One region of the Thioalkalivibrio sp. ALE12 genome, then DNA from elsewhere that is predicted to be linked to it. Evidence: predicted binding sites of a transcription regulator. Region 1 holds the regulator's gene; each other region holds the start of a gene.
The links. Region 1 encodes sigma-54, which starts transcription at its own class of promoters, with help from an activator protein. Its sites were predicted from a motif close to TGGCANGNTNCNTGCTT; they were not measured.

Region 2: a site for sigma-54 is predicted at 3,788-3,804, ahead of glnA (glutamate--ammonia ligase). Genes of this name have one in related genera too.
Region 3: a site for sigma-54 is predicted at 3,596-3,612, ahead of flgB (flagellar basal body rod protein FlgB). Genes of this name have one in related genera too.

Annotation. Positions count from the first base shown of each region.
Region 1 covers NZ_KB905909.1:33,919-39,831, forward strand. Annotated here, with positions in the region: gene F614_RS0108910 (PTS sugar transporter subunit IIA) at 1-373, opposite strand, end outside; gene hpf (ribosome hibernation-promoting factor, HPF/YfiA family) at 377-715, opposite strand; gene F614_RS0108920 (RNA polymerase factor sigma-54) at 732-2,213, opposite strand; gene lptB (LPS export ABC transporter ATP-binding protein) at 2,303-3,073, opposite strand; gene lptA (lipopolysaccharide transport periplasmic protein LptA) at 3,070-3,597, opposite strand; gene lptC (LPS export ABC transporter periplasmic protein LptC) at 3,578-4,123, opposite strand; gene F614_RS0108940 (HAD family hydrolase) at 4,162-4,701, opposite strand; gene F614_RS0108945 (KpsF/GutQ family sugar-phosphate isomerase) at 4,701-5,678, opposite strand; gene F614_RS0108950 (calcium/sodium antiporter) at 5,675-5,913, opposite strand, start outside.
Region 2 covers NZ_KB905912.1:52,438-58,350, forward strand. Annotated here, with positions in the region: gene glyS (glycine--tRNA ligase subunit beta) at 1-1,272, opposite strand, end outside; gene glyQ (glycine--tRNA ligase subunit alpha) at 1,335-2,279, opposite strand; gene F614_RS0111425 (cation diffusion facilitator family transporter) at 2,443-3,666, shown strand; gene glnA (glutamate--ammonia ligase) at 3,885-5,294, shown strand; gene asnB (asparagine synthase (glutamine-hydrolyzing)) at 5,545-5,913, opposite strand, start outside.
Region 3 covers NZ_KB905911.1:69,830-75,742, reverse strand. Annotated here, with positions in the region: gene flgF (flagellar basal-body rod protein FlgF) at 1-644, opposite strand, end outside; gene flgE (flagellar hook protein FlgE) at 677-1,936, opposite strand; gene F614_RS0110945 (flagellar hook assembly protein FlgD) at 1,974-2,648, opposite strand; gene flgC (flagellar basal body rod protein FlgC) at 2,660-3,079, opposite strand; gene flgB (flagellar basal body rod protein FlgB) at 3,107-3,514, opposite strand; gene F614_RS0110930 (protein-glutamate O-methyltransferase CheR) at 3,733-4,548, opposite strand; gene F614_RS0110925 (chemotaxis protein CheV) at 4,754-5,692, opposite strand.

The DNA of each region.
Region 1 (5,913 bases):
CGCGCGCCAGCTGGGCCAGCAGGTCGAGGTGATCGCTGGTGGCGGCCTCCGGGACCAGCAGGGCGATCAGGATATCGACCGGCTCGTGGTCCATGGCGTCGAAGTCGACGCCGCTCTCCAGGCGCAGGACGGCCACGCGCGGAGCCTCGAGATCGGCCAGGCGGCCATGGGGGATCGCAACCCCATGGCCCAGGCCGGTGGAGCCCAGCTTTTCGCGCGCGGACAGGGCCTCGAAGATCGCGGTGCTGCCCGGTCCGCCGGCATCACCGCCGCCGGCGAGGAGTTCCGACAGGGCCTCCAGGGCCCGCTTCTGACTGGAGCATTCCGGCTCCAGGCGGATGCGCTCGGCGGTGATCAACTCGGCAATGGACATGGGTCAGGAGGCCTGCTCGCGATTGCGCTGGGCGCCCTCGGCCCGGTGATGATCCTTGACCTTTTCCTTGTGCTTGATCAGCTGGCGGTCGACCTTGTCGATCAGCGCGTCGATGGCGGCGTACATGTCCTCGTGGGAGGCCTCGGCGTGGATGTGATTGCCGCTGACCTGGAGATTCGCCTCGGCCTTGTTGAACTGGTTCTGGGTCTTCTCATGGGTCAGCACGACGTGCACGTCGATGACCTTGTCGAAGTGGCGTTCCAGCTTCGCGAACTTCTCGTTGACGTAGTCGCGCAGGGCGTCGGTGAGGTCCACATGGTGGCCGGTCAGGTTGATCTGCATGGTCGGGACTCCTTGGTTACTTGTGGCCGGTGGGCATGGAGGCCATCTGCCGGCGTTCGCTGGATGAAGGGATGTGCATCGCCTCGCGGTACTTGGCCACGGTGCGACGCGCCACATTGATGCCCCGGTCCGCCAGGATCTGGGCGAGCCGGGCATCGCTGAGCGGCTTGTTCGCGGGTTCGTCGTCGATCAATTCGCGAATCATGGCACGGATGGCGGTGGCGGAACACTCGCCACCGTCGTTGGTGCCGACGTGGCTGGAGAAGAAATACTTGAACTCGAAGACTCCGCGCGGGGTGTGCATGTATTTCTGGGTGGTCACCCGGGAGATGGTCGATTCGTGCATCTCCAGGATCTCGGCGATATCGCGCAGGATCAATGGCTGCATCGCGACCTCGCCATGTTCCAGGAAGCCTTGCTGGCGATGGACAATCGCCTCGGCAACGCGGAGCAGGGTGTCGTTGCGGCTGTGCAGGCTCTTCAGGAACCAGCGCGCCTCCTGCAGCTGGTCGCGCATGAAGGCACTGTCGCGGGCATCCGATACCTGGCGCACCATGCCGGCGTAGAGGTCGTTGATACGGATGCGTGGCGCGATCTCCGGGTTCAGCTCCACGCGCCAGCCCTCCGGGGTGTGGCGCACGTAGACATCGGGCACCACGTATTCGGAGGTGGCGGCACTGATCTGCGCGCCCGGTCGCGGGTTCAGGGTGCGGATCAGGTCCAGGGCGCGCGCCAGTTCGTCCGGGTCGCGCACACCCGACTGGCGTTGCAGGGCTTTATAATCGCGCTTGCCCAGGCTGTCCATGCCGTGTTCCAGGATCGCCCGGGCGGCCTCGCGGGCGGGGGCGTCCGGGGCCAGTTCGCGCAGCTGAATCTCCAGGCATTCGCGCAGATCGCGCGCGCCCACGCCCAGGGGGTCGCACTGCTGGATCCAGTGCAGGACTGCCTCGACCTCATCCACGCCGACGGGCTCTTCCTCGCCGCGGCTGATGGTCTCGGCCAGCGTCTCGAGGTCGCCTTCGAGATAGCCGTCGGGGCTGATCGCGTCGATCAGGGCCGCGCCGATGCGCTGGTCGCGCGGAGTCAGGTGGCTCAGGTGCAGCTGCCACAGCAGGTGGTCCTGCAGGCCCTCGCCGTCGTCGTCGCTGGTGTTTTCCAGCGGGTCGCGGTCATCCACGCCCTTGGGGGCGGGCGGCGGTTCGTAGATGTCGTCCCAGCGGCTGTCGGTGGTGAGCTCCTCGGGAATCACGTCATCGCTAGTGGTAGTGGCCTCCATGCGGTCGCCTTCCACCACCTCGCCCTCCGCGTCCAGGCGCTCGGCCCCGCCCATGTCGTCCTCGTCCTCCACCTGTTCCAGCATGGGGTTGCTCTCCAGCGCCTGCTGGATCTCCACCTGTAGTTCGAGCGTGGACAGCTGCAACAGGCGAATGGCCTGCTGCAGTTGCGGGGTCATGGTGAGCGTTTGACCCAGCTGAAGATTCAGGCCGGGTTTCAGCATTGGCTGTGCGGGTCGCGGGTGACCATAAGAGCGATCTTAAATGCTGCCTCGTGGTTTGTGCACCGGCGCGGGTTGTGCGCGTGCCGGAATCACAGGCGGAAATTCTCGCCGAGATAGACCCGGCGCACCTGGGGATCGGCCAGTAGCTCGTCGGGTGTCCCGGCGGCCAGCAGGCGCCCCTCGCTCAGAATATAGGCCCTGTGGCAGATCCCGAGGGTTTCGCGCACGTTGTGATCGGAGATCAGAACCCCGATGCCGCGCGCTGCAAGGTGGCGAATTACATCCTGGATATCGCCCACCGAGATCGGGTCCACCCCGGCAAAGGGCTCGTCCAGGCAGATGAATTGCGGGTCACCGGCCAGGGCCCGCGCAATCTCGGCGCGCCGACGTTCGCCGCCGGACAGCGCGATCCCGGGGCTGTGGCGCACGGTCTCGAGCTGAAACTCCTCGATCAGCGCGTCGCCGATACGCCGGCGTTCGTGGCGGTCCAGGCCGGGGCGCAGTTCCAGCACGGCCTGCAGGTTGTCCCACACGCTCAGGCGGCGAAAGATCGAGGCCTCCTGGGGCAGGTAGCCGAGACCGGCGCGGGCGCGCACGTGGATGGGCGCGCGGGTGATGTCGTGCCCGCCCAGGGTGATGCGCCCGGCGTTGGGACGGATCAGCCCGACCAGGCTGTAGAAGCAGGTGGTCTTGCCGGCGCCGTTGGGACCCAGCAGGCCGACCACTTCACCGGGTGCGAGGTCGACATCCACCTGGTCGAGCACGGTGCGCTGGCCGTAGCGCTTGGTCAGTTCGCGCCCGATCAGGCGATCACGGGCCTCGGCGGGTGCCGGCGCCGGGCTGGTGGCGGGTGCGTTCATTCGTCGTCGCGTGGCTGGATGGTGATGCGTACGCGTTCGCTGTCGCCCTCGCCGCGTTCGGCCTCGATCACGTCGGTGGTCAGGTCGTAGGTGATGCGCTTGCCGCGCGCCTCTTCGCGGGTGGTGATCACATGGGCCTGGTCGGTGAGGATCATGCGGTCCTCGTTCAGCAGGTAGTCGATGCGCAGCGCGGTGGCGATGCGCATCTCGCCGGTCTCGGGGTCGGGGGATTCCAGGCGGGCCGGCTCGCCGTGGGCCTCCATCTCGTAGGGGCGACGATCCCGGGTGCGCACGTAGACCGTGTCGGCCTCCAGCGTCATGTCGCCGCGGATCACGATCACGTCCCCGGTGTAGGTGCCCAGGCCCTGGCGTTCGTCCATCTCCGCGCGGTCGGCGGTGATCTCCACCGGCAGCGAGGGTCCCGATCCCTGCTGGCCCAGGGCCGGCGTCGCCAGCAGGGCGGAGAGGAGGCCGGCCGCCGCAAGCAGGCCCGGCAGGCGGCGGCTATTCGGGATCGGGGTCATGCGCGGGGTCCTCCTCGCTCGCCTCGCTGTAGAGCGAGTACACGTCATGGAACAGCTCTATGGTATCCGCTCGCGAGTCCACGCGCAGGCCGGTGCCGCGCTGGAACAGCCCGGGCTGGTTCAGGGTGGAGAGGGCGTCCGAGGTGGCGACCATGGTGTCTGTGGCGATACGTACATCCCGCGAGTCGATGACCGTCTGCACGCGTTCGCCGCGGGCTGGTTGTACGCCGTGGGTGGGGCCGACCAGGTCCAGGGTTTCGTCAGCCGGGCGGTGCAGGGCCGCCGGGGCGGTCCAGCGCCATTCGATACCGCCATCGGCGAACAGGTCGAGTTCCGGGTCATCCACCCACTGCGGCCCGTCGCGGCCGAATTCGCGCAGTCGGGTGCCCTGCAGCCGGTGGGTCCGCTCACCGTCGTCGCCGGTGGCGTGCAGCGTGAATCCGTCGATCTGCAGGGTCACCTCGCCCTCGGGCGGGGTGACCTCGGCGGTTGCGGGGCTTGCGCACGCCAGCGTGAACAGGACCAACGGCGGCGCCAGACCGTACCGGTTGCGTCTCCGCCGGCTCATCCGTTCAGGTAGGTCTCGAGCAGGGCGTCCAGCCGGTCCTGCGCGGCCAGCAGCCCCTCGCAGGCCTCGCGCACGGCGCCGCGCCCGCCGTGGGCCTCGGTGACCCACTGGGCGTGGCGGCATACCAGCGGGTGGGCGTCCCCGACCGCGATCCCGAGCCCGACCCGCTGCATGGCCGGCAGATCGACGATGTCGTCGCCCATGAAGGCGGCTTCCGCCGGGTCATGGCCGGTGCGCTGCAGCAACTCGTGCAGGGCCTCGCCCTTGTCGCGGCGGCCCTGGATCAGGTGCTCCACGCCCAGGTCCCGCATGCGGTGTTCGACCACCCCGGAGGTGCGCCCGGTCAGGATGGCGATGTCGAGGCCGCCGTCCAGCGCCAGGCGGATCCCGTGGCCGTCGCGGCTGTTGAAGGCCTTGTACTGCTCGCCGCCATCGCCCAGGAACAGGCTGCCGTCGGTCAGCACGCCGTCCACGTCCAGGATAAGCAGGCGTACGGCCTGCTGGCGGGTGCGCAGGGTCGCGGCATCCAGGTTCATCAGGCCACCCCGGCGCGCAGCAGGTCGTGCATGTTGATCACGCCGACCAGGCGCTGGTCGGCGTCGGTGACCGGCAGGGCGTTGATGCGCCGGCTCTCCATGGTCTCGAGTGCCGTGACCGCCAGCCAGTCGGGCTGCGCGGTGTGGCCGCCGGTGGTCATCGCCTCGCCGATGGTCAGGCCGTCCAGGCTGTGCCCGGCATCCAGGGTGCGGCGCAGGTCGCCATCGGTGAACACGCCCTGGATGCGGTCGTCGGCGCCGGCCACGATCACCAGCCCGAGGCCCTTGCGGGTGATCTCGAACAGGGCGTCCTTCAGCGGGGCCTCCGGCGTGATGCGCGGGATCGCGTCGCCGGTGTGCATGATGTCGGCGACATGCACCAGCAGCCGCCGGCCCAGCCGGCCGCCAGGGTGCGAGCGGGCGAAGTCGTTGGCGGTGAAGCCGCGTGCATCCAGTACCGCGACCGCCAGGGCGTCGCCCATCGCCAGCGCCGCGGTGGTGCTGGAGGTGGGGGCCAGGCCCAGCGGGCAGGCCTCGCGCTCGACACTGACGTCGAGGTGCACGGTGGCGTCGGCGCCCAGACGCGAGCCGGGGTTGCCGGTCATCGCGATCAGCGGCACGCCCAGGCGCCGGATCAGCGGCAGGATGGTGAGGATTTCGTCGGTCTCGCCGGAGTTCGACAGCGCGATGACCACATCCTCGCGGGTGATCATCCCGAGATCACCATGGCTGGCCTCGCCCGGGTGCACGAAGAACGCGGGGGTGCCGGTGGAGGCCAGGGTCGCGGCCAGCTTGCTGCCGATGTGCCCGGACTTGCCCATGCCGGTGACGATCACGCGGCCCTTGCACTCGAGGATGTAGCGGCAGGCCTCGAGGAAGCTGTCGTCGATGCGCCGGGCGAGGTTGTGCACGGCCTCGGCCTCGTCGTTGAGGACGGCCAGGGCCAGGTTGCGGGTGGTTTCGGGGTTGAAGTTCATGCAGTTGCCGTAATTCCCAAATAGACAAGGTAGCTTGCGAAGGCGACGAGGAGAAGGGCGCCCTGCCAGCGCAGGATCTGTCCCCGGCGGCCCAGCGCGATCAGGAACAGGGCCACCGTCAGTGCCAGCATCACGGGATAGTCGCGTGCGAGGACGTCGGCGTCGATTGCCAGCGGCGCGATCAGGGCCGGAACCGCCAGCACCGCGAGCAGGTTGAACAGGTTGGAGCCGACCA
Region 2 (5,913 bases), on a different contig from region 1:
ATCCTCGCGGTCGTGCAGGGCGTAGTAGCGGCCCATCGTGCCCTGCAGTTCGGTGAACTCGAAGACCATCTGGGTCACCAGATCACACTTGGCCAGGCGCGCGGCGCGCGCGGCCAGCCCGGCATCCAGCCCCATCAGGCCGGCCAGGCGCTGCATCAGGGCCTCCAGCCGCACGGACTTGTCGCGCAGCGTGCCCAGGCGCTTCTCGAACACCACGGAGTCCAGCGCATCCAGCCGTTCCTCCAGACGCTTCTTGCGGTCCTGCTGCCAGAAGAACTCGGCATCGGCGAAGCGCGGGCGCAGCACGCGCTCGTTACCGTCGCGCACCGCGTGCGGGTCGCGCGACTCGATATTGCTGATCACGATGAAGTGCGGCTGCATGCGCCCGGCCTCGTCGACCACCGGGAAGTATTTCTGGTTGTCCTGCATGGTGGAGATCAACGCCTCCTGCGGGACATCCAGGAAACGCGGGTCGAAGCCGCCGGTCAGGGCCACCGGCCACTCTACCAGTGCGGTCACCTCGTCCAGCAAGTCGGCATCCACCAGTGCGCGCCCGCCCAGGGCCTTGGCCTGTTCGTGCACCTGGGCCAGGATGTTCTCGCGCCGCGCCTCGAACGACGGCTCGACAAAGCCGGGGCTGCGCAGCCGCTCGGCGTAGTCGTTGCCGCGCTTCAGCTCCAGCGCGCCGGGCTGGTGGAAGCGGTGACCATGCGTGGCCCGCCCGGCGGTCTGTTCCAGCACCGTCATCTCCAGCACCTCGGTCCCGTGCAGGACCACCAGCCAGTGCGCGGGGCGCACGAACTCGGTGCGGCTGCTGCCCCAGCGCATGCGCTTGGGCGTGGGCAGGGCTTCGAGCGCGGCCTCCAGCATCTCCGGCAGCAGCTCGCCGAGGGCGCGCCCCGGCTGCATCTGGCGGAAGACCAGGTACTCGCCCTTGTCGGTGGTCTCGCGCTCCAGGCGCTCGACCTCCACGCCACAGGAGCGGGCAAAGCCCAGCACCGCCTTGGTCGGCTCGCCGGCGTCATCGAAGGCGGCGGCCACAGCCGGGCCGCGACGCTCCTGCAACTGGTCCGGCTGCTGCCCCGGGACGTCCGGGAACAGCACCGCCAGCCGGCGCGGGGTGGCGAAGGTCTCGGGCACGCCCGGCTCCAGCCCGGCCTCGCTCAGCCGGTTGGCCAGACCCTCGGCCAGGGCATCACGCAGGCGCGGCAGGGCGGCGGGGGGCAACTCTTCGGTGCCCAGTTCGATCAGGAGTTCGCGGGCTTCAGCCATGTCGGGTCCGTGTCGGGTCCATCACGACCGCGCGCAAGGGCGCGCGATCCGGGAAATAGGGTTCAGGCGGCGTCGGGCTTGTTGGTGTCGTCATCGGCGCACAGCGGGAAGCCCAGGGCCTCGCGCGACTCGTAATACTTCTGCGCGACGTTTCGCGACAGCTCGCGTACGCGCAGGATGTAGCGCTGGCGCTCGGTGACCGAGATCGCGCCGCGGGCATCCAGCAGGTTGAAACTGTGCGAGGCGCGCAGCATCTGTTCGTAGGCCGGCAGCGGCAGGCCCAGCTCGATCATGCGGTCGCTCTCGTTCGCATGCTGATCGAAGGCGGCGAACAGGGAGTCGCGGTCGGCATGCTCGAAGTTGTAGGTGGACTGCTCCACCTCGTTCTGGTGGTAGACGTCACCGTAGGTCACCGGGCGGCCGTCCGGGCCGACGGTCCAGACCAGGTCGAACACACTCTCCACCCCCTGCAGGTACATCGCCAGGCGCTCCAGCCCGTAGGTGATCTCGCCGGAGACCGGGTGGCAGTCCAGCCCGCCCACCTGCTGGAAGTAGGTGAACTGGGTGACCTCCATGCCGTTCAGCCAGACCTCCCAGCCCAGGCCCCAGGCGCCGAGGGTCGGGGATTCCCAGTTGTCCTCGACGAAGCGGATGTCGTGGGTCAGCGGATCGAAACCCAGCGCCTCCAGCGAACCGAGATAGAGGTCCTGGATGTCCGGCGGCGACGGCTTCAGCAGCACCTGGAACTGGTAGTAGTGCTGCAGGCGGTTGGGGTTGTCGCCATAGCGACCGTCGGTGGGGCGGCGGCTGGGCTGCACGTAGGCCGCGCGCCACGGCTCCGGCCCGATCGAACGCAGGAAGGTCGCCGGATGGAAGGTGCCGGCCCCCATCTCCATGTCGTAGGGCTGCAGGACCACGCAGCCGTGGTCGTTCCAGTAGTCCTGCAAGCGACGGATCAGGTCCTGGAAGGTGGGGCTGCTGCTGGACGGGGTGCGTTCGTGCGCCATGCGGGATCCCGGGTCAGGGCAAAGCGGACAGTATATCGGCCCGGCTTCGGCCGCGGCCACCGTCAGGGTCAGCGCGAAACACGGAGACGCCCGCGCGAGTCGGCGCTTTCCCTGTGGCGGCAGACGGTTTTGCGCCAGCCGGGAAGGCGCCCATACTGGAGGCTTGATCCGGTTCGGGAGAACCGCCCTGAGCGAGCCCCACGCCAATTCGGAGCCGACGGTGACCGCGGAGAACGGTCAGCGCTACCGCGACACCCGCCGAGTGACGCTGGTGGGCGCGACCGTGAACAGCTTTCTGGCCGTCGCGCAGCTACTTAGCGGCTGGCTTCTGAACTCGCAGGCGCTGGTCGCGGACGGCGTGCATACGCTGTCGGACCTCATCACCGACGGTGTCGTGCTGTTCGCGGCGCGCAAGGCCGCGGCGTCCCCCGACCAGGACCACCCGTACGGCCATGCCCGCATCGAGACCCTGGCGACGGTGATCGTCGGGGTCTTTCTGGCCCTTGCGGGCCTGGGGATCGCCTGGGCGGCGGGCAGCCGGCTGGTCGAGCCCGAGGCTATGACCGGCCCCGCGAATATGGCGATCTTTTTTGCCGCGCTGACCCTGGTCGCAAAGGAGGGCCTGTACCAGTACACCCACCGGGTGGCGAAGCGCCTGCGTTCGCGGATGCTGGATGCCAATGCCTGGCACCACCGAACGGATGCGATCTCGTCGCTGTTTGTGCTGGTCGGCGTGGGCGCGGCGGTCGCCGGCTTCCCGTGGGCGGATGCGCTGGCCGCGCTGATCGTCGCCCTGTTCATCCTGCACATCGCCGGGCGCCTGATCGTGCGCGCCGCGGCGGAGCTGATCGACACCGCTCTGGAGCCGGAAAAGGTGGATCGCATTCACCGCACCATCCTGGACGTGCCCGGGGTGAAGGATGCGCACATGCTGCGCACCCGCCGCCACGGCAGCGACGTGGTGGCCGATGTGCACATCCAGGTCGCGCCGATGATCTCGGTCTCCGAGGGGCATCGGATCGCCGATGCGGTGTTCCATTCGGTGACCGACGAGCATGACCGGGTCAACGACATCACGGTGCACGTAGACCCGGAGAATGACGCGGAGCAGGCGCGCAGCTCGACGCTGCCGTTGCGGCCGGTGCTGGTGGAGGCCCTGCGCGAGGCCTGGGCCGACACCCCGGAGCTGGACGCGGTGGAGCACCTGTCCCTGCACTACCTGGGCGGCCGGGTGCACATGACGCTGACCTTGCGCCTTGACGGGGCAACCGCGGCTCCGGACCTGGAGGCGCGGGCCCGGGCCCTGGCCGACCGGCTGCACGCCCACCCGCAGGTGGGCGACATGCTGGGCGAGGTCACGCTACTCTATCGTCCGTGCACTCATTAGGTGCGGCACACCCCATCAAGCACCATCTTTGTGCATATACGGCACCATGATGGTGCAGAAGGGAGGCGGCGCGGCACCCGGGGTGCCCGTTTTTCGCGCGCCCGGGCCGAATCGGGCCGGATGGCATGATGCCTGCATAATGACCCACGAAGCCGTGCAGGGGCCAACAGGCCGGCCGGCCAAAATCGAAGACTCAAGTGAAGACCAAGGAGACCCCCATGTCCGCAGCCGACGTGCTGAACCAGATCAAGGAAAAGGAAGTGCGCTTTGTCGACTTCCGCTTTACCGACTCCAAGGGCAAGGAACAGCATGTGACCATGCCGGCCCACGACATCGACGAAGAGACCTTCGAGGAAGGCAAGATGTTCGACGGCTCCTCGATCTCCGGCTGGAAGGGGATCAACGAGTCCGACATGATCCTGATGCCGGACGCCGAGTCGGCCGTGATCGACCCGTTCTTCGAAGACATGACCATGAACATCCGCTGCGACGTGGTCGAGCCGGCCACCATGCAGGGCTACGACCGCTGCCCGCGCTCCCTGGCGCGCCGCGCCGAGGCCTACCTGCAGAGCACCGGCATCGCCGACACCGCGCTGTTCGGTCCGGAGAACGAGTTCTTCATCTTTGACGACGTGAAGTGGGGTACCAGCCTGTCCGGTTCCTACTGCCGCGTGGACTCCCAGGAGGCGTCCTGGAACTCCGAGCGCGTCTACGAGGACGGCAACATCGGGCACCGCCCAGGCGTGAAGGGCGGCTACTTCCCGGTCCCGCCGGTCGACAGCCTGCACGACATCCGCTCCACCATGTGCGAAGTGATGACCGAGATGGGTCTGGAGACCGAGGTGCACCACCACGAGGTGGCCACCGCCGGCCAGTGCGAGATCGGCGTGGGCCCGGCGACCCTGACGCAGAAGGCCGACGAGGTGCAGATCCTGAAGTACGTGGTGCAGAACGTGGCCCACATCCACGGCAAGACCGCGACCTTCATGCCCAAGCCGATCGTCGGCGACAACGGCTCCGGCATGCACGTGCACCAGTCGCTGTCCAAGGACGGCAAGAACCTGTTCTCCGGCGACCTCTACGGCGGCCTGTCCGAGACCGCGCTGTACTACATCGGCGGCATCATCAAGCACGCCCGCGCGCTGAACGCCTTCACCAACCCGTCCACCAACAGCTACAAGCGTCTGGTGCCGGGCTTCGAGGCGCCGGTGATGCTGGCCTACTCCGCCCGCAACCGCTCGGCCTCGCTGCGCATCCCGTTCGTGATGAACCCGAAGGCGCGCCGGATCGAGCTGCGCTTCCCGGACTCCACCGCCAACCCGTATCTCGCATTCGCCGCGATGCTGATGGCCGGCCTGGACGGCATCCAGAACAAGATCCACCCCGGCGACGCGATGGACAAGAACCTCTACGACCTGCCGCCGGAAGAGGAAAAGGGCATCCCGCAGGTCTGCCATTCGCTGGACCAGGCGCTGGAAGCCCTGAACCAGGACCGCGAGTTCCTGACCCAGGGTGGCGTGTTCACCGACGACATGATCGATGCCTACATCGACCTGAAGATGGAAGACGTCACGCAGATGCGCATGACCACCCATCCGATCGAGTTCGACATGTACTACAGCCTGTAAGGCGTCCGCTTCCGGCCCCTCGGGGCCGCGAGGCCATCCGCCGCCGCGCCCTCCGGGGCCGGCGGCTTTTTTGTGTCTGGGGGGTTCCACGGGGACCGGCGGGCCAAGCCCCGTTCGTCATCACCGCCGGCGATGCCGGATCGGGCATTTCGGGCAGCACAAATGAAAGGCCCCGCGGATGGTCGATCCGCGGGGCCTTCTCGTGTGGCACCGGAAGGACTCTCCCGGGCCTCTGACCGTTCATCGGCAATCAGGCGTGCCAGCCGAACTCCTCGGCCTTCTGCTGTGCCAGCGCCGGGATGTCGGTGGCCACGAACTTCTCGTACAGCACCTGCACCCCGATCATGTGGTTGATCACCGCGTCCAGCTGGACCTGGGTCGCGGCCGGGGTGGCCTCGGACTCGTGCAGCTCGAACACTTGGCGCACGCCCTCCGGATCCAGCAGACCGGCCTCCTCGACCTTCTCCGGCGCGAGGTAGCGATCGGCCAGGGCCTTCATCGCCGCCCACTTGACCGGATCGGTATGCGCCGGCGGGGCCATGAACGCGAACTTCTCGCGCTCGTAGAGCACCTTCGGCAGCAGGCCCTTCATCGATTCGCGCAGCACGTACTTCTCGGT
Region 3 (5,913 bases), on a different contig from region 1:
ATTCGGGTCAGGGCCTCCACCGTGTTCACGTTGCTGCCCTCCAGCATTCCGGAGACCACGCGAACCTCGGCATCCGCCGGGGCCTCGCCACCATCCGCCAGGCGGAACAGGCCGTCATCACCCCTTTGCAGGTCGTCCGTATCGGGGTTGACCAGGCGGATGCGTTCCACGGCTGCCAGGGCCTCCGGACCCACGCCCAGCGGGCGCACGCTGATCGTGCCGTCGGTGCCAATCTCGATCTGCTCCGCCGGCGGGATGGCAATCGGCCCGCCATCCCCCAGGACCTGGTGGCCCTGCGCGGTGCGCAGCAGGCCGAAGGCATCCACATGCAGCGAACCGGCCCGGGTATAGCCCTCCTCCCCTTCCGGTCCCTGCACCGCGATGAACCCCTCGCCCTCGATGGCGATGTCCAGATCACGGCCGGTGCTCTGCATCTTGCCCTTGCTGAAATCCACCGCCTCGTTACCCACCTGGGTGTAGTCCCGCGAGGCATAGCCCGGGCCGCGTACCGGCACCGTATCCGCGGTGGCCAGGGCCTGGCGGAAGCCGTCGGTGTTGGCGTTGGCGAGGTTGTGATTGTTGATGGCCTGTGCGTGCATCGTCTCCTTCGCACCGGACATCGCGATGTACAGAAATCGATCCATGCTCAAGCCCTCTTTACCTACTTATCCGTTACTTAGCGGATATTGATGATCGTCTGGGTGACCTGGTCGGCCGTGGAGATCGTCTGCGCATTCGCCTGGAAGTTGCGCTGCGCGGTGATCAGGTTCACCAGCTCCTGGGCGATATCCACGTTCGAGGCCTCCAGCGCCCCAGCCTGCACCGACCCCAAGTTGCTGGATCCGGGCCGATCCAGGCGCACATCACCTGCTGCAAAGGTTTCGGCCCAGTTGTTGTCACCCAGCTGTTCCAGGCCCTGCGGATTGGGGAAATTCGCCAGCGCAAGCTGACCCAGCTCCGTCGACTGCCCATTGGTGAAACGAGCGAACACCACGCCGGTTTGATCGATGTCGATACCGGTGAGCTGTCCAGAGGCAAAACCGTCCTGGTTCAGGTCATTGACGGAAAAATCTCCGCCGAACTGGGTCGTACCGTCGAAGCTGATATCGAATTCCAGATCATCTGCCCCGTCCAAGCTAGTGCCCGGGACGAATAATCCCTCTGCAGCGGGACTAACACCGTTCAACTGACCGCTTGGGCCAAAGTCCAGTGTTAGCGCAGATGCCGGTGTACCAGGAGTAGCCGGGTCATCTGGATACTGAACCTCTACCAGCTCACCATCGTCTTGACGCACCGCGACATGGGCGTTCCACTCGTTCTGCCCCGTCTTCACGAAGTAGAGGTTGGCGTCCCGCGCAATGCCCAGAGAGTCATACATCGTGAGCGAGGTCGAGAAGTTGTAGGTCTCCGGATCCTCGAGATCAAAATCGTCCGGATCGGCACTCAAAGCCGGCGCATCCGAACGCAAATTGATCAGTGCCTCGAGATTCTCGGTGGCCTGGGGCGCGGCCGTATCGGTTTGCAGACGCAAGTCCCCGAGATTCGTACCACCCGCCTCGTCATAGCCCTGCAGGCGCAGGCCCTGGTTGTTCACCAGGTACCCGTCGCGGTCGACCTGGAAGGCCCCCGCCCGGCTGTACACCGTGCTGCCCTGGTCGTTCAGGACGAAGAAGCCCTCGCCGTTGATCGCCAGGTCCAGGCCGTTCTCGGTGAACTCGGTCCGTCCCTGCGAGAACTGCTGGGTGACCGCCTGCAGTCGTGTGCCGGAGCCGATGGCTGTCTGGCTGATCCCGCCGAAGCTCTGGGCGAACACATCGCCGAACTCGGCACGGGAACGTTTAAACCCCGTGGTCCCCGAGTTGGACACATTGTTACCGGTGGTCTGCAGATCGGCCTGGGCCGCGTTGAGTCCGCTCAATCCGATATTGAAGGGCATGGGGTGTTTCCTCCGTCAGGGTTCTTGTTGCGGGGCGTCAGCCGCCAATCCGCCGTACATCCGAAAAGCTGATCTCGCCCAGGCCCTGCACGGTCAGTGCCAGCCCGGAGTCACTGCCCACCGCGACGCTTTCCACGCGGGCATCCAGAAAGGTATCCACGGCCTCCGACTGGGTCCCGGAGCGGGCCGTGGCCTTGAATTCGTAGACGCCCGGTGGCGCGAAGGTGCCGTCGTCGCGCATGCCGTCCCAGGTGAACTCCTGCAGGCCGCTGCCGGCAGCGCCCATATTCATGCGGCGAATGCGCTCGCCATTCGGGCTGTACACGTCGATCTGCAGCTCTTCGGTGGCGCGCTCCAGATCGACCGCGCCGTTCACCCGCCCGTCGGGCCCCAGTTCGCCAAACTCGACGGGCACCAGTACATCCTTGCCAACCAGCGAAGCCGCCTGCAGCGTCTGGTTCTGCCCCAGGGACTGCGCCAGCTTCTCGAAGGACTTGGACAGCTGCTCGATGCCGGTCACGGTGGAGAACTGCGCCATCTGGCCGAGGAAATCACCGTTATCCATCGGCTCCATCGGGTCCTGGTTCTCCAGCTGGGTGGTCATCAGCTTGAGGAAGTCGGACTGCCCGAGGCGGTCCATCTCGCCTTCCGGCTTCTTCTCCGGGCGCGACAGGCCGAGGCGATCCAGCAATTCGGGGGAAATCTGTGTCATGGCGGGCTCCTCTAGCCTTGGCCGATCTGCAATGTGCGCTGGAGCAGCTGACGCGAGGTCTCCATCACCTCGACGTTCGCTTCGTAGTTGCGCGAGGCGGACATCATGTTGGCCATCTCCTCGACCACGCTGATCGCCGGGCGGAAGATGTAGCCCTCCTCGTTCGCCTGCGGGTGGTGTGGCTCGTAGTGGGCCTGTGGCGGGGCCTGCGACTCGGTCACGCCGGCCACCCGCACGGACGTCGCCGCACCATTGGGGTTGGCCTGATCCATCACGCTCTGGAACAGCACCTGCTTGGCGCGATACGCCTCGTCCGGGTTGGTGGCGGCGGTGTTCGCGTTGGCCAGATTCGAGGCCACGGTATTCAGGCGCACCGACTGCGCCGACAGCGCCGAAGCCGAGGTATTGAACAGACTGAACATATTGCTCACGACATCGATCTCCCGATCAGGCCCGCGTTAACGGTCGCCCCTCAGGGCTTCGCGGATGCCGGAGACCCGGCGATTGAGGAATTCCAGACTGCTCTGGTACTGGATCGCGTTCTCGGCAAAGGCGGCACGTTCCATCTGCGGATCCACCGTGTTGCCATCCAGGGACGCCTGCGAAGGGACGCGATAAAGCGCCTCGGCCTGCCCGTTCATCGCCCCGGCATTGGGGTCGATATGCGCCGCCTGGCTACGCGCCATGGGCAAGTGATTGCCGCTCCCAGCCGCGGACTCGAGCACCGCGCGAAAGTCGATATCGCGCGCCTTGTAGTTCGGGGTGTCCGCATTGGCGATGTTGGAGGCCAGCAGCTCCATGCGCTGGGCGCGCACGTTGACCGCCTGCGGCAGGATGCCCATCGCCTTGTCGAGAGAGAGACTCATCGTTTCCGTCCTGTCCGCCCGTGGCGGACCCTCGCTACCAGAACCGGGACGCAGCCATTGCGGCCCTTTGCGAGGAGACCGATGCAATCGCTATGCCAGCGACGGGAATCCGTCTCGGCTGGGGACGCCCTTAGCGGGAAACGTGGGAAGGGGGCAATTCGAGTCGCGGCCGCATTGCGCGGGCGTTTCGGACCTGGCGGCCCTGCGACGGAGGGGCGTCAGGATTTGAGCCGGAGGACCGAGCCGTAGTCGGTGCGAACCGTCTCGAAGGCCTTGGTGTACGGGCCGGCCGTCTCCGAAGCGCCAAGAAACAGATAGCCGCCCGGATTCATCTGCCGGGCAATACCGTCAAGAACCTGTCGCTTGGTCTCGCCGGAGAAATAGATCAGCACGTTGCGGCAGAACACCAGGTCGAACTTGCCCAGTGCCGCGTAGCTGTCGATCAGGTTGAGCTTCTGAAAACGACAGCGCCGCTGGACCTCGGGAACGACCTTGTGGCCGTCCGTCACGGTCTCGAAGAAGCGCGCGCGGCGGCTCTCGCTCAACCCGCGCACAATACTCAGGCCGTCGTAGACCGCCCGCCGGGCGTCATCCAGGATCTTCTCCGACAGGTCCGTCCCCAGGATGGATACCGGCACCTTGCGCGGGGGGCGGGATTCCTCCCACTCGGAGACGACCATGGAGATGCTGTAGGCCTCCTGGCCACTGGAACAGCCGGAAGACCAGACCTTGATGCTGCTTCCCTTCGCAGCCAGCTCCGGCAACAACACATGCCGGAGGATCTCGAACGGAAAGCCATCGCGAAACCACGAGGTTTCGTTGGTCGTCATCGCGTCGATCACACGGGTGCGCAGCCGCGGATTCGGGGCTTGCCGCATCGCGTGCAGGAGCTCCGGCACGCTCTTGAAGTCGAACTCGTCGAGCAGCCGGGACAGTCGGCTCGACACCAGATACTGACGGCTGTCACCCAGCACCAGGCCGCAGCAGTCCTGCAGGAAGCGGGAAAACTCCTCGTAATCGCGGGAATCGATCACCGGTTCATCCCCGAGCACAGTCCATGGTGATTAGCATCCTGATGACGAGTCCTTGACAGCGGCGCCCGCGCCACGAAACGCAGGGGGAATCCCCGGTAGCGGGTTTCAGTATACGGTGTCGCAGGCGGGACACGACACTGGGCCCTTGTCGGCCATGTGACGCCGCCCCGGCCTTGCCGGGCGGCAACCCCGTTCCCCCCGGCGGTCATTCGACCTGTTGATCCTCGCGCCCGGTCTGGTCGAGCACCGCGTTGGCCAGTTCGTCGGGGTTGAATTTCGAGAGAAACGCATCGGCCCCGGCGCGCTTGACCATGTCGGTATTGAACTCGCCGCTCAACGAGGAATGCAGCAGCACCTTCAGATCTTTCAGGGCGGGATTGTCCCGGATCCGCGCCGTCAGCGTATAGCCGTCCATGCGTGGCATCTCGATGTCCGAGATCACCAGCTCGATCTGGTCGCGAACCGGGCCCTCCCCGGCCTTCTGCTCCAGGAAGTCGAGCGCCTCCTGACCATCCTTGAAAACCTCGTATTCGAACCCGAGACCGCGAATCGCCCCCTCGATCTGCTTGCGCGCCACGACCGAGTCGTCAACGATCACGACCTTGCGCCCCCCCGCTGGCGTGGCGTCCGCTCGGATGGACTCGGAGACCTCGGTCGGCAGAGGATTGACGATCGAAAGCACCCGTTCCACGTCGATGATCTCGACCAGCTTGTTGTCGATCTCGGTGACCGCGACCAGGAAGGACTCGCGCCCCGTACCACGCGGAGGGGACTTCACGTCCTGCCAGTTCACATTCACGATCCGGTCCACGGCCGACACCCAGAACCCCTGAACCGAACGGTTGAACTCGGTGACCACCACCTTCTGGTCGCCGCTGTCGCTGGCACCGGCCGCGCTGCGCAGGCCCATGGCGCGCGCCAGATCGATAATCGGCACCGTGCCGCCCCGCAGCGTAGCCACACCGCGCACCACACTCATCGACCCCGGGATCTGGCGCAGCGGCGGCGACGGGATCACCTCGCGCACCTTGAACACGTTGATTCCGAAGGTCTGTGATCCACCCAGGTGGAACAGCAGCAGTTCCATCCGGTTCTGACCCACCAGCTGCGTTCGCTGGTTCACATCGTCAATGAATTGACTCATGGTGCTGCTCTCCTTGTCCCGCGCCCATCTGCCGCGAGCCGCTCCCGGGAGCTCAGTGTGCACCGCGCACCCCCGGGCTGTCATTTGCAATCGCCTGTATGCGCCTTCTGGCGCCGCTTCCCAGGGATAACGGCATTGAACGCCGGGCCTTGAGTCGGGCACCGCCCGGACAACTGGCATCAAACCTGCATAGCTTCGGGTCCGCGAACGGACGCGGCAGA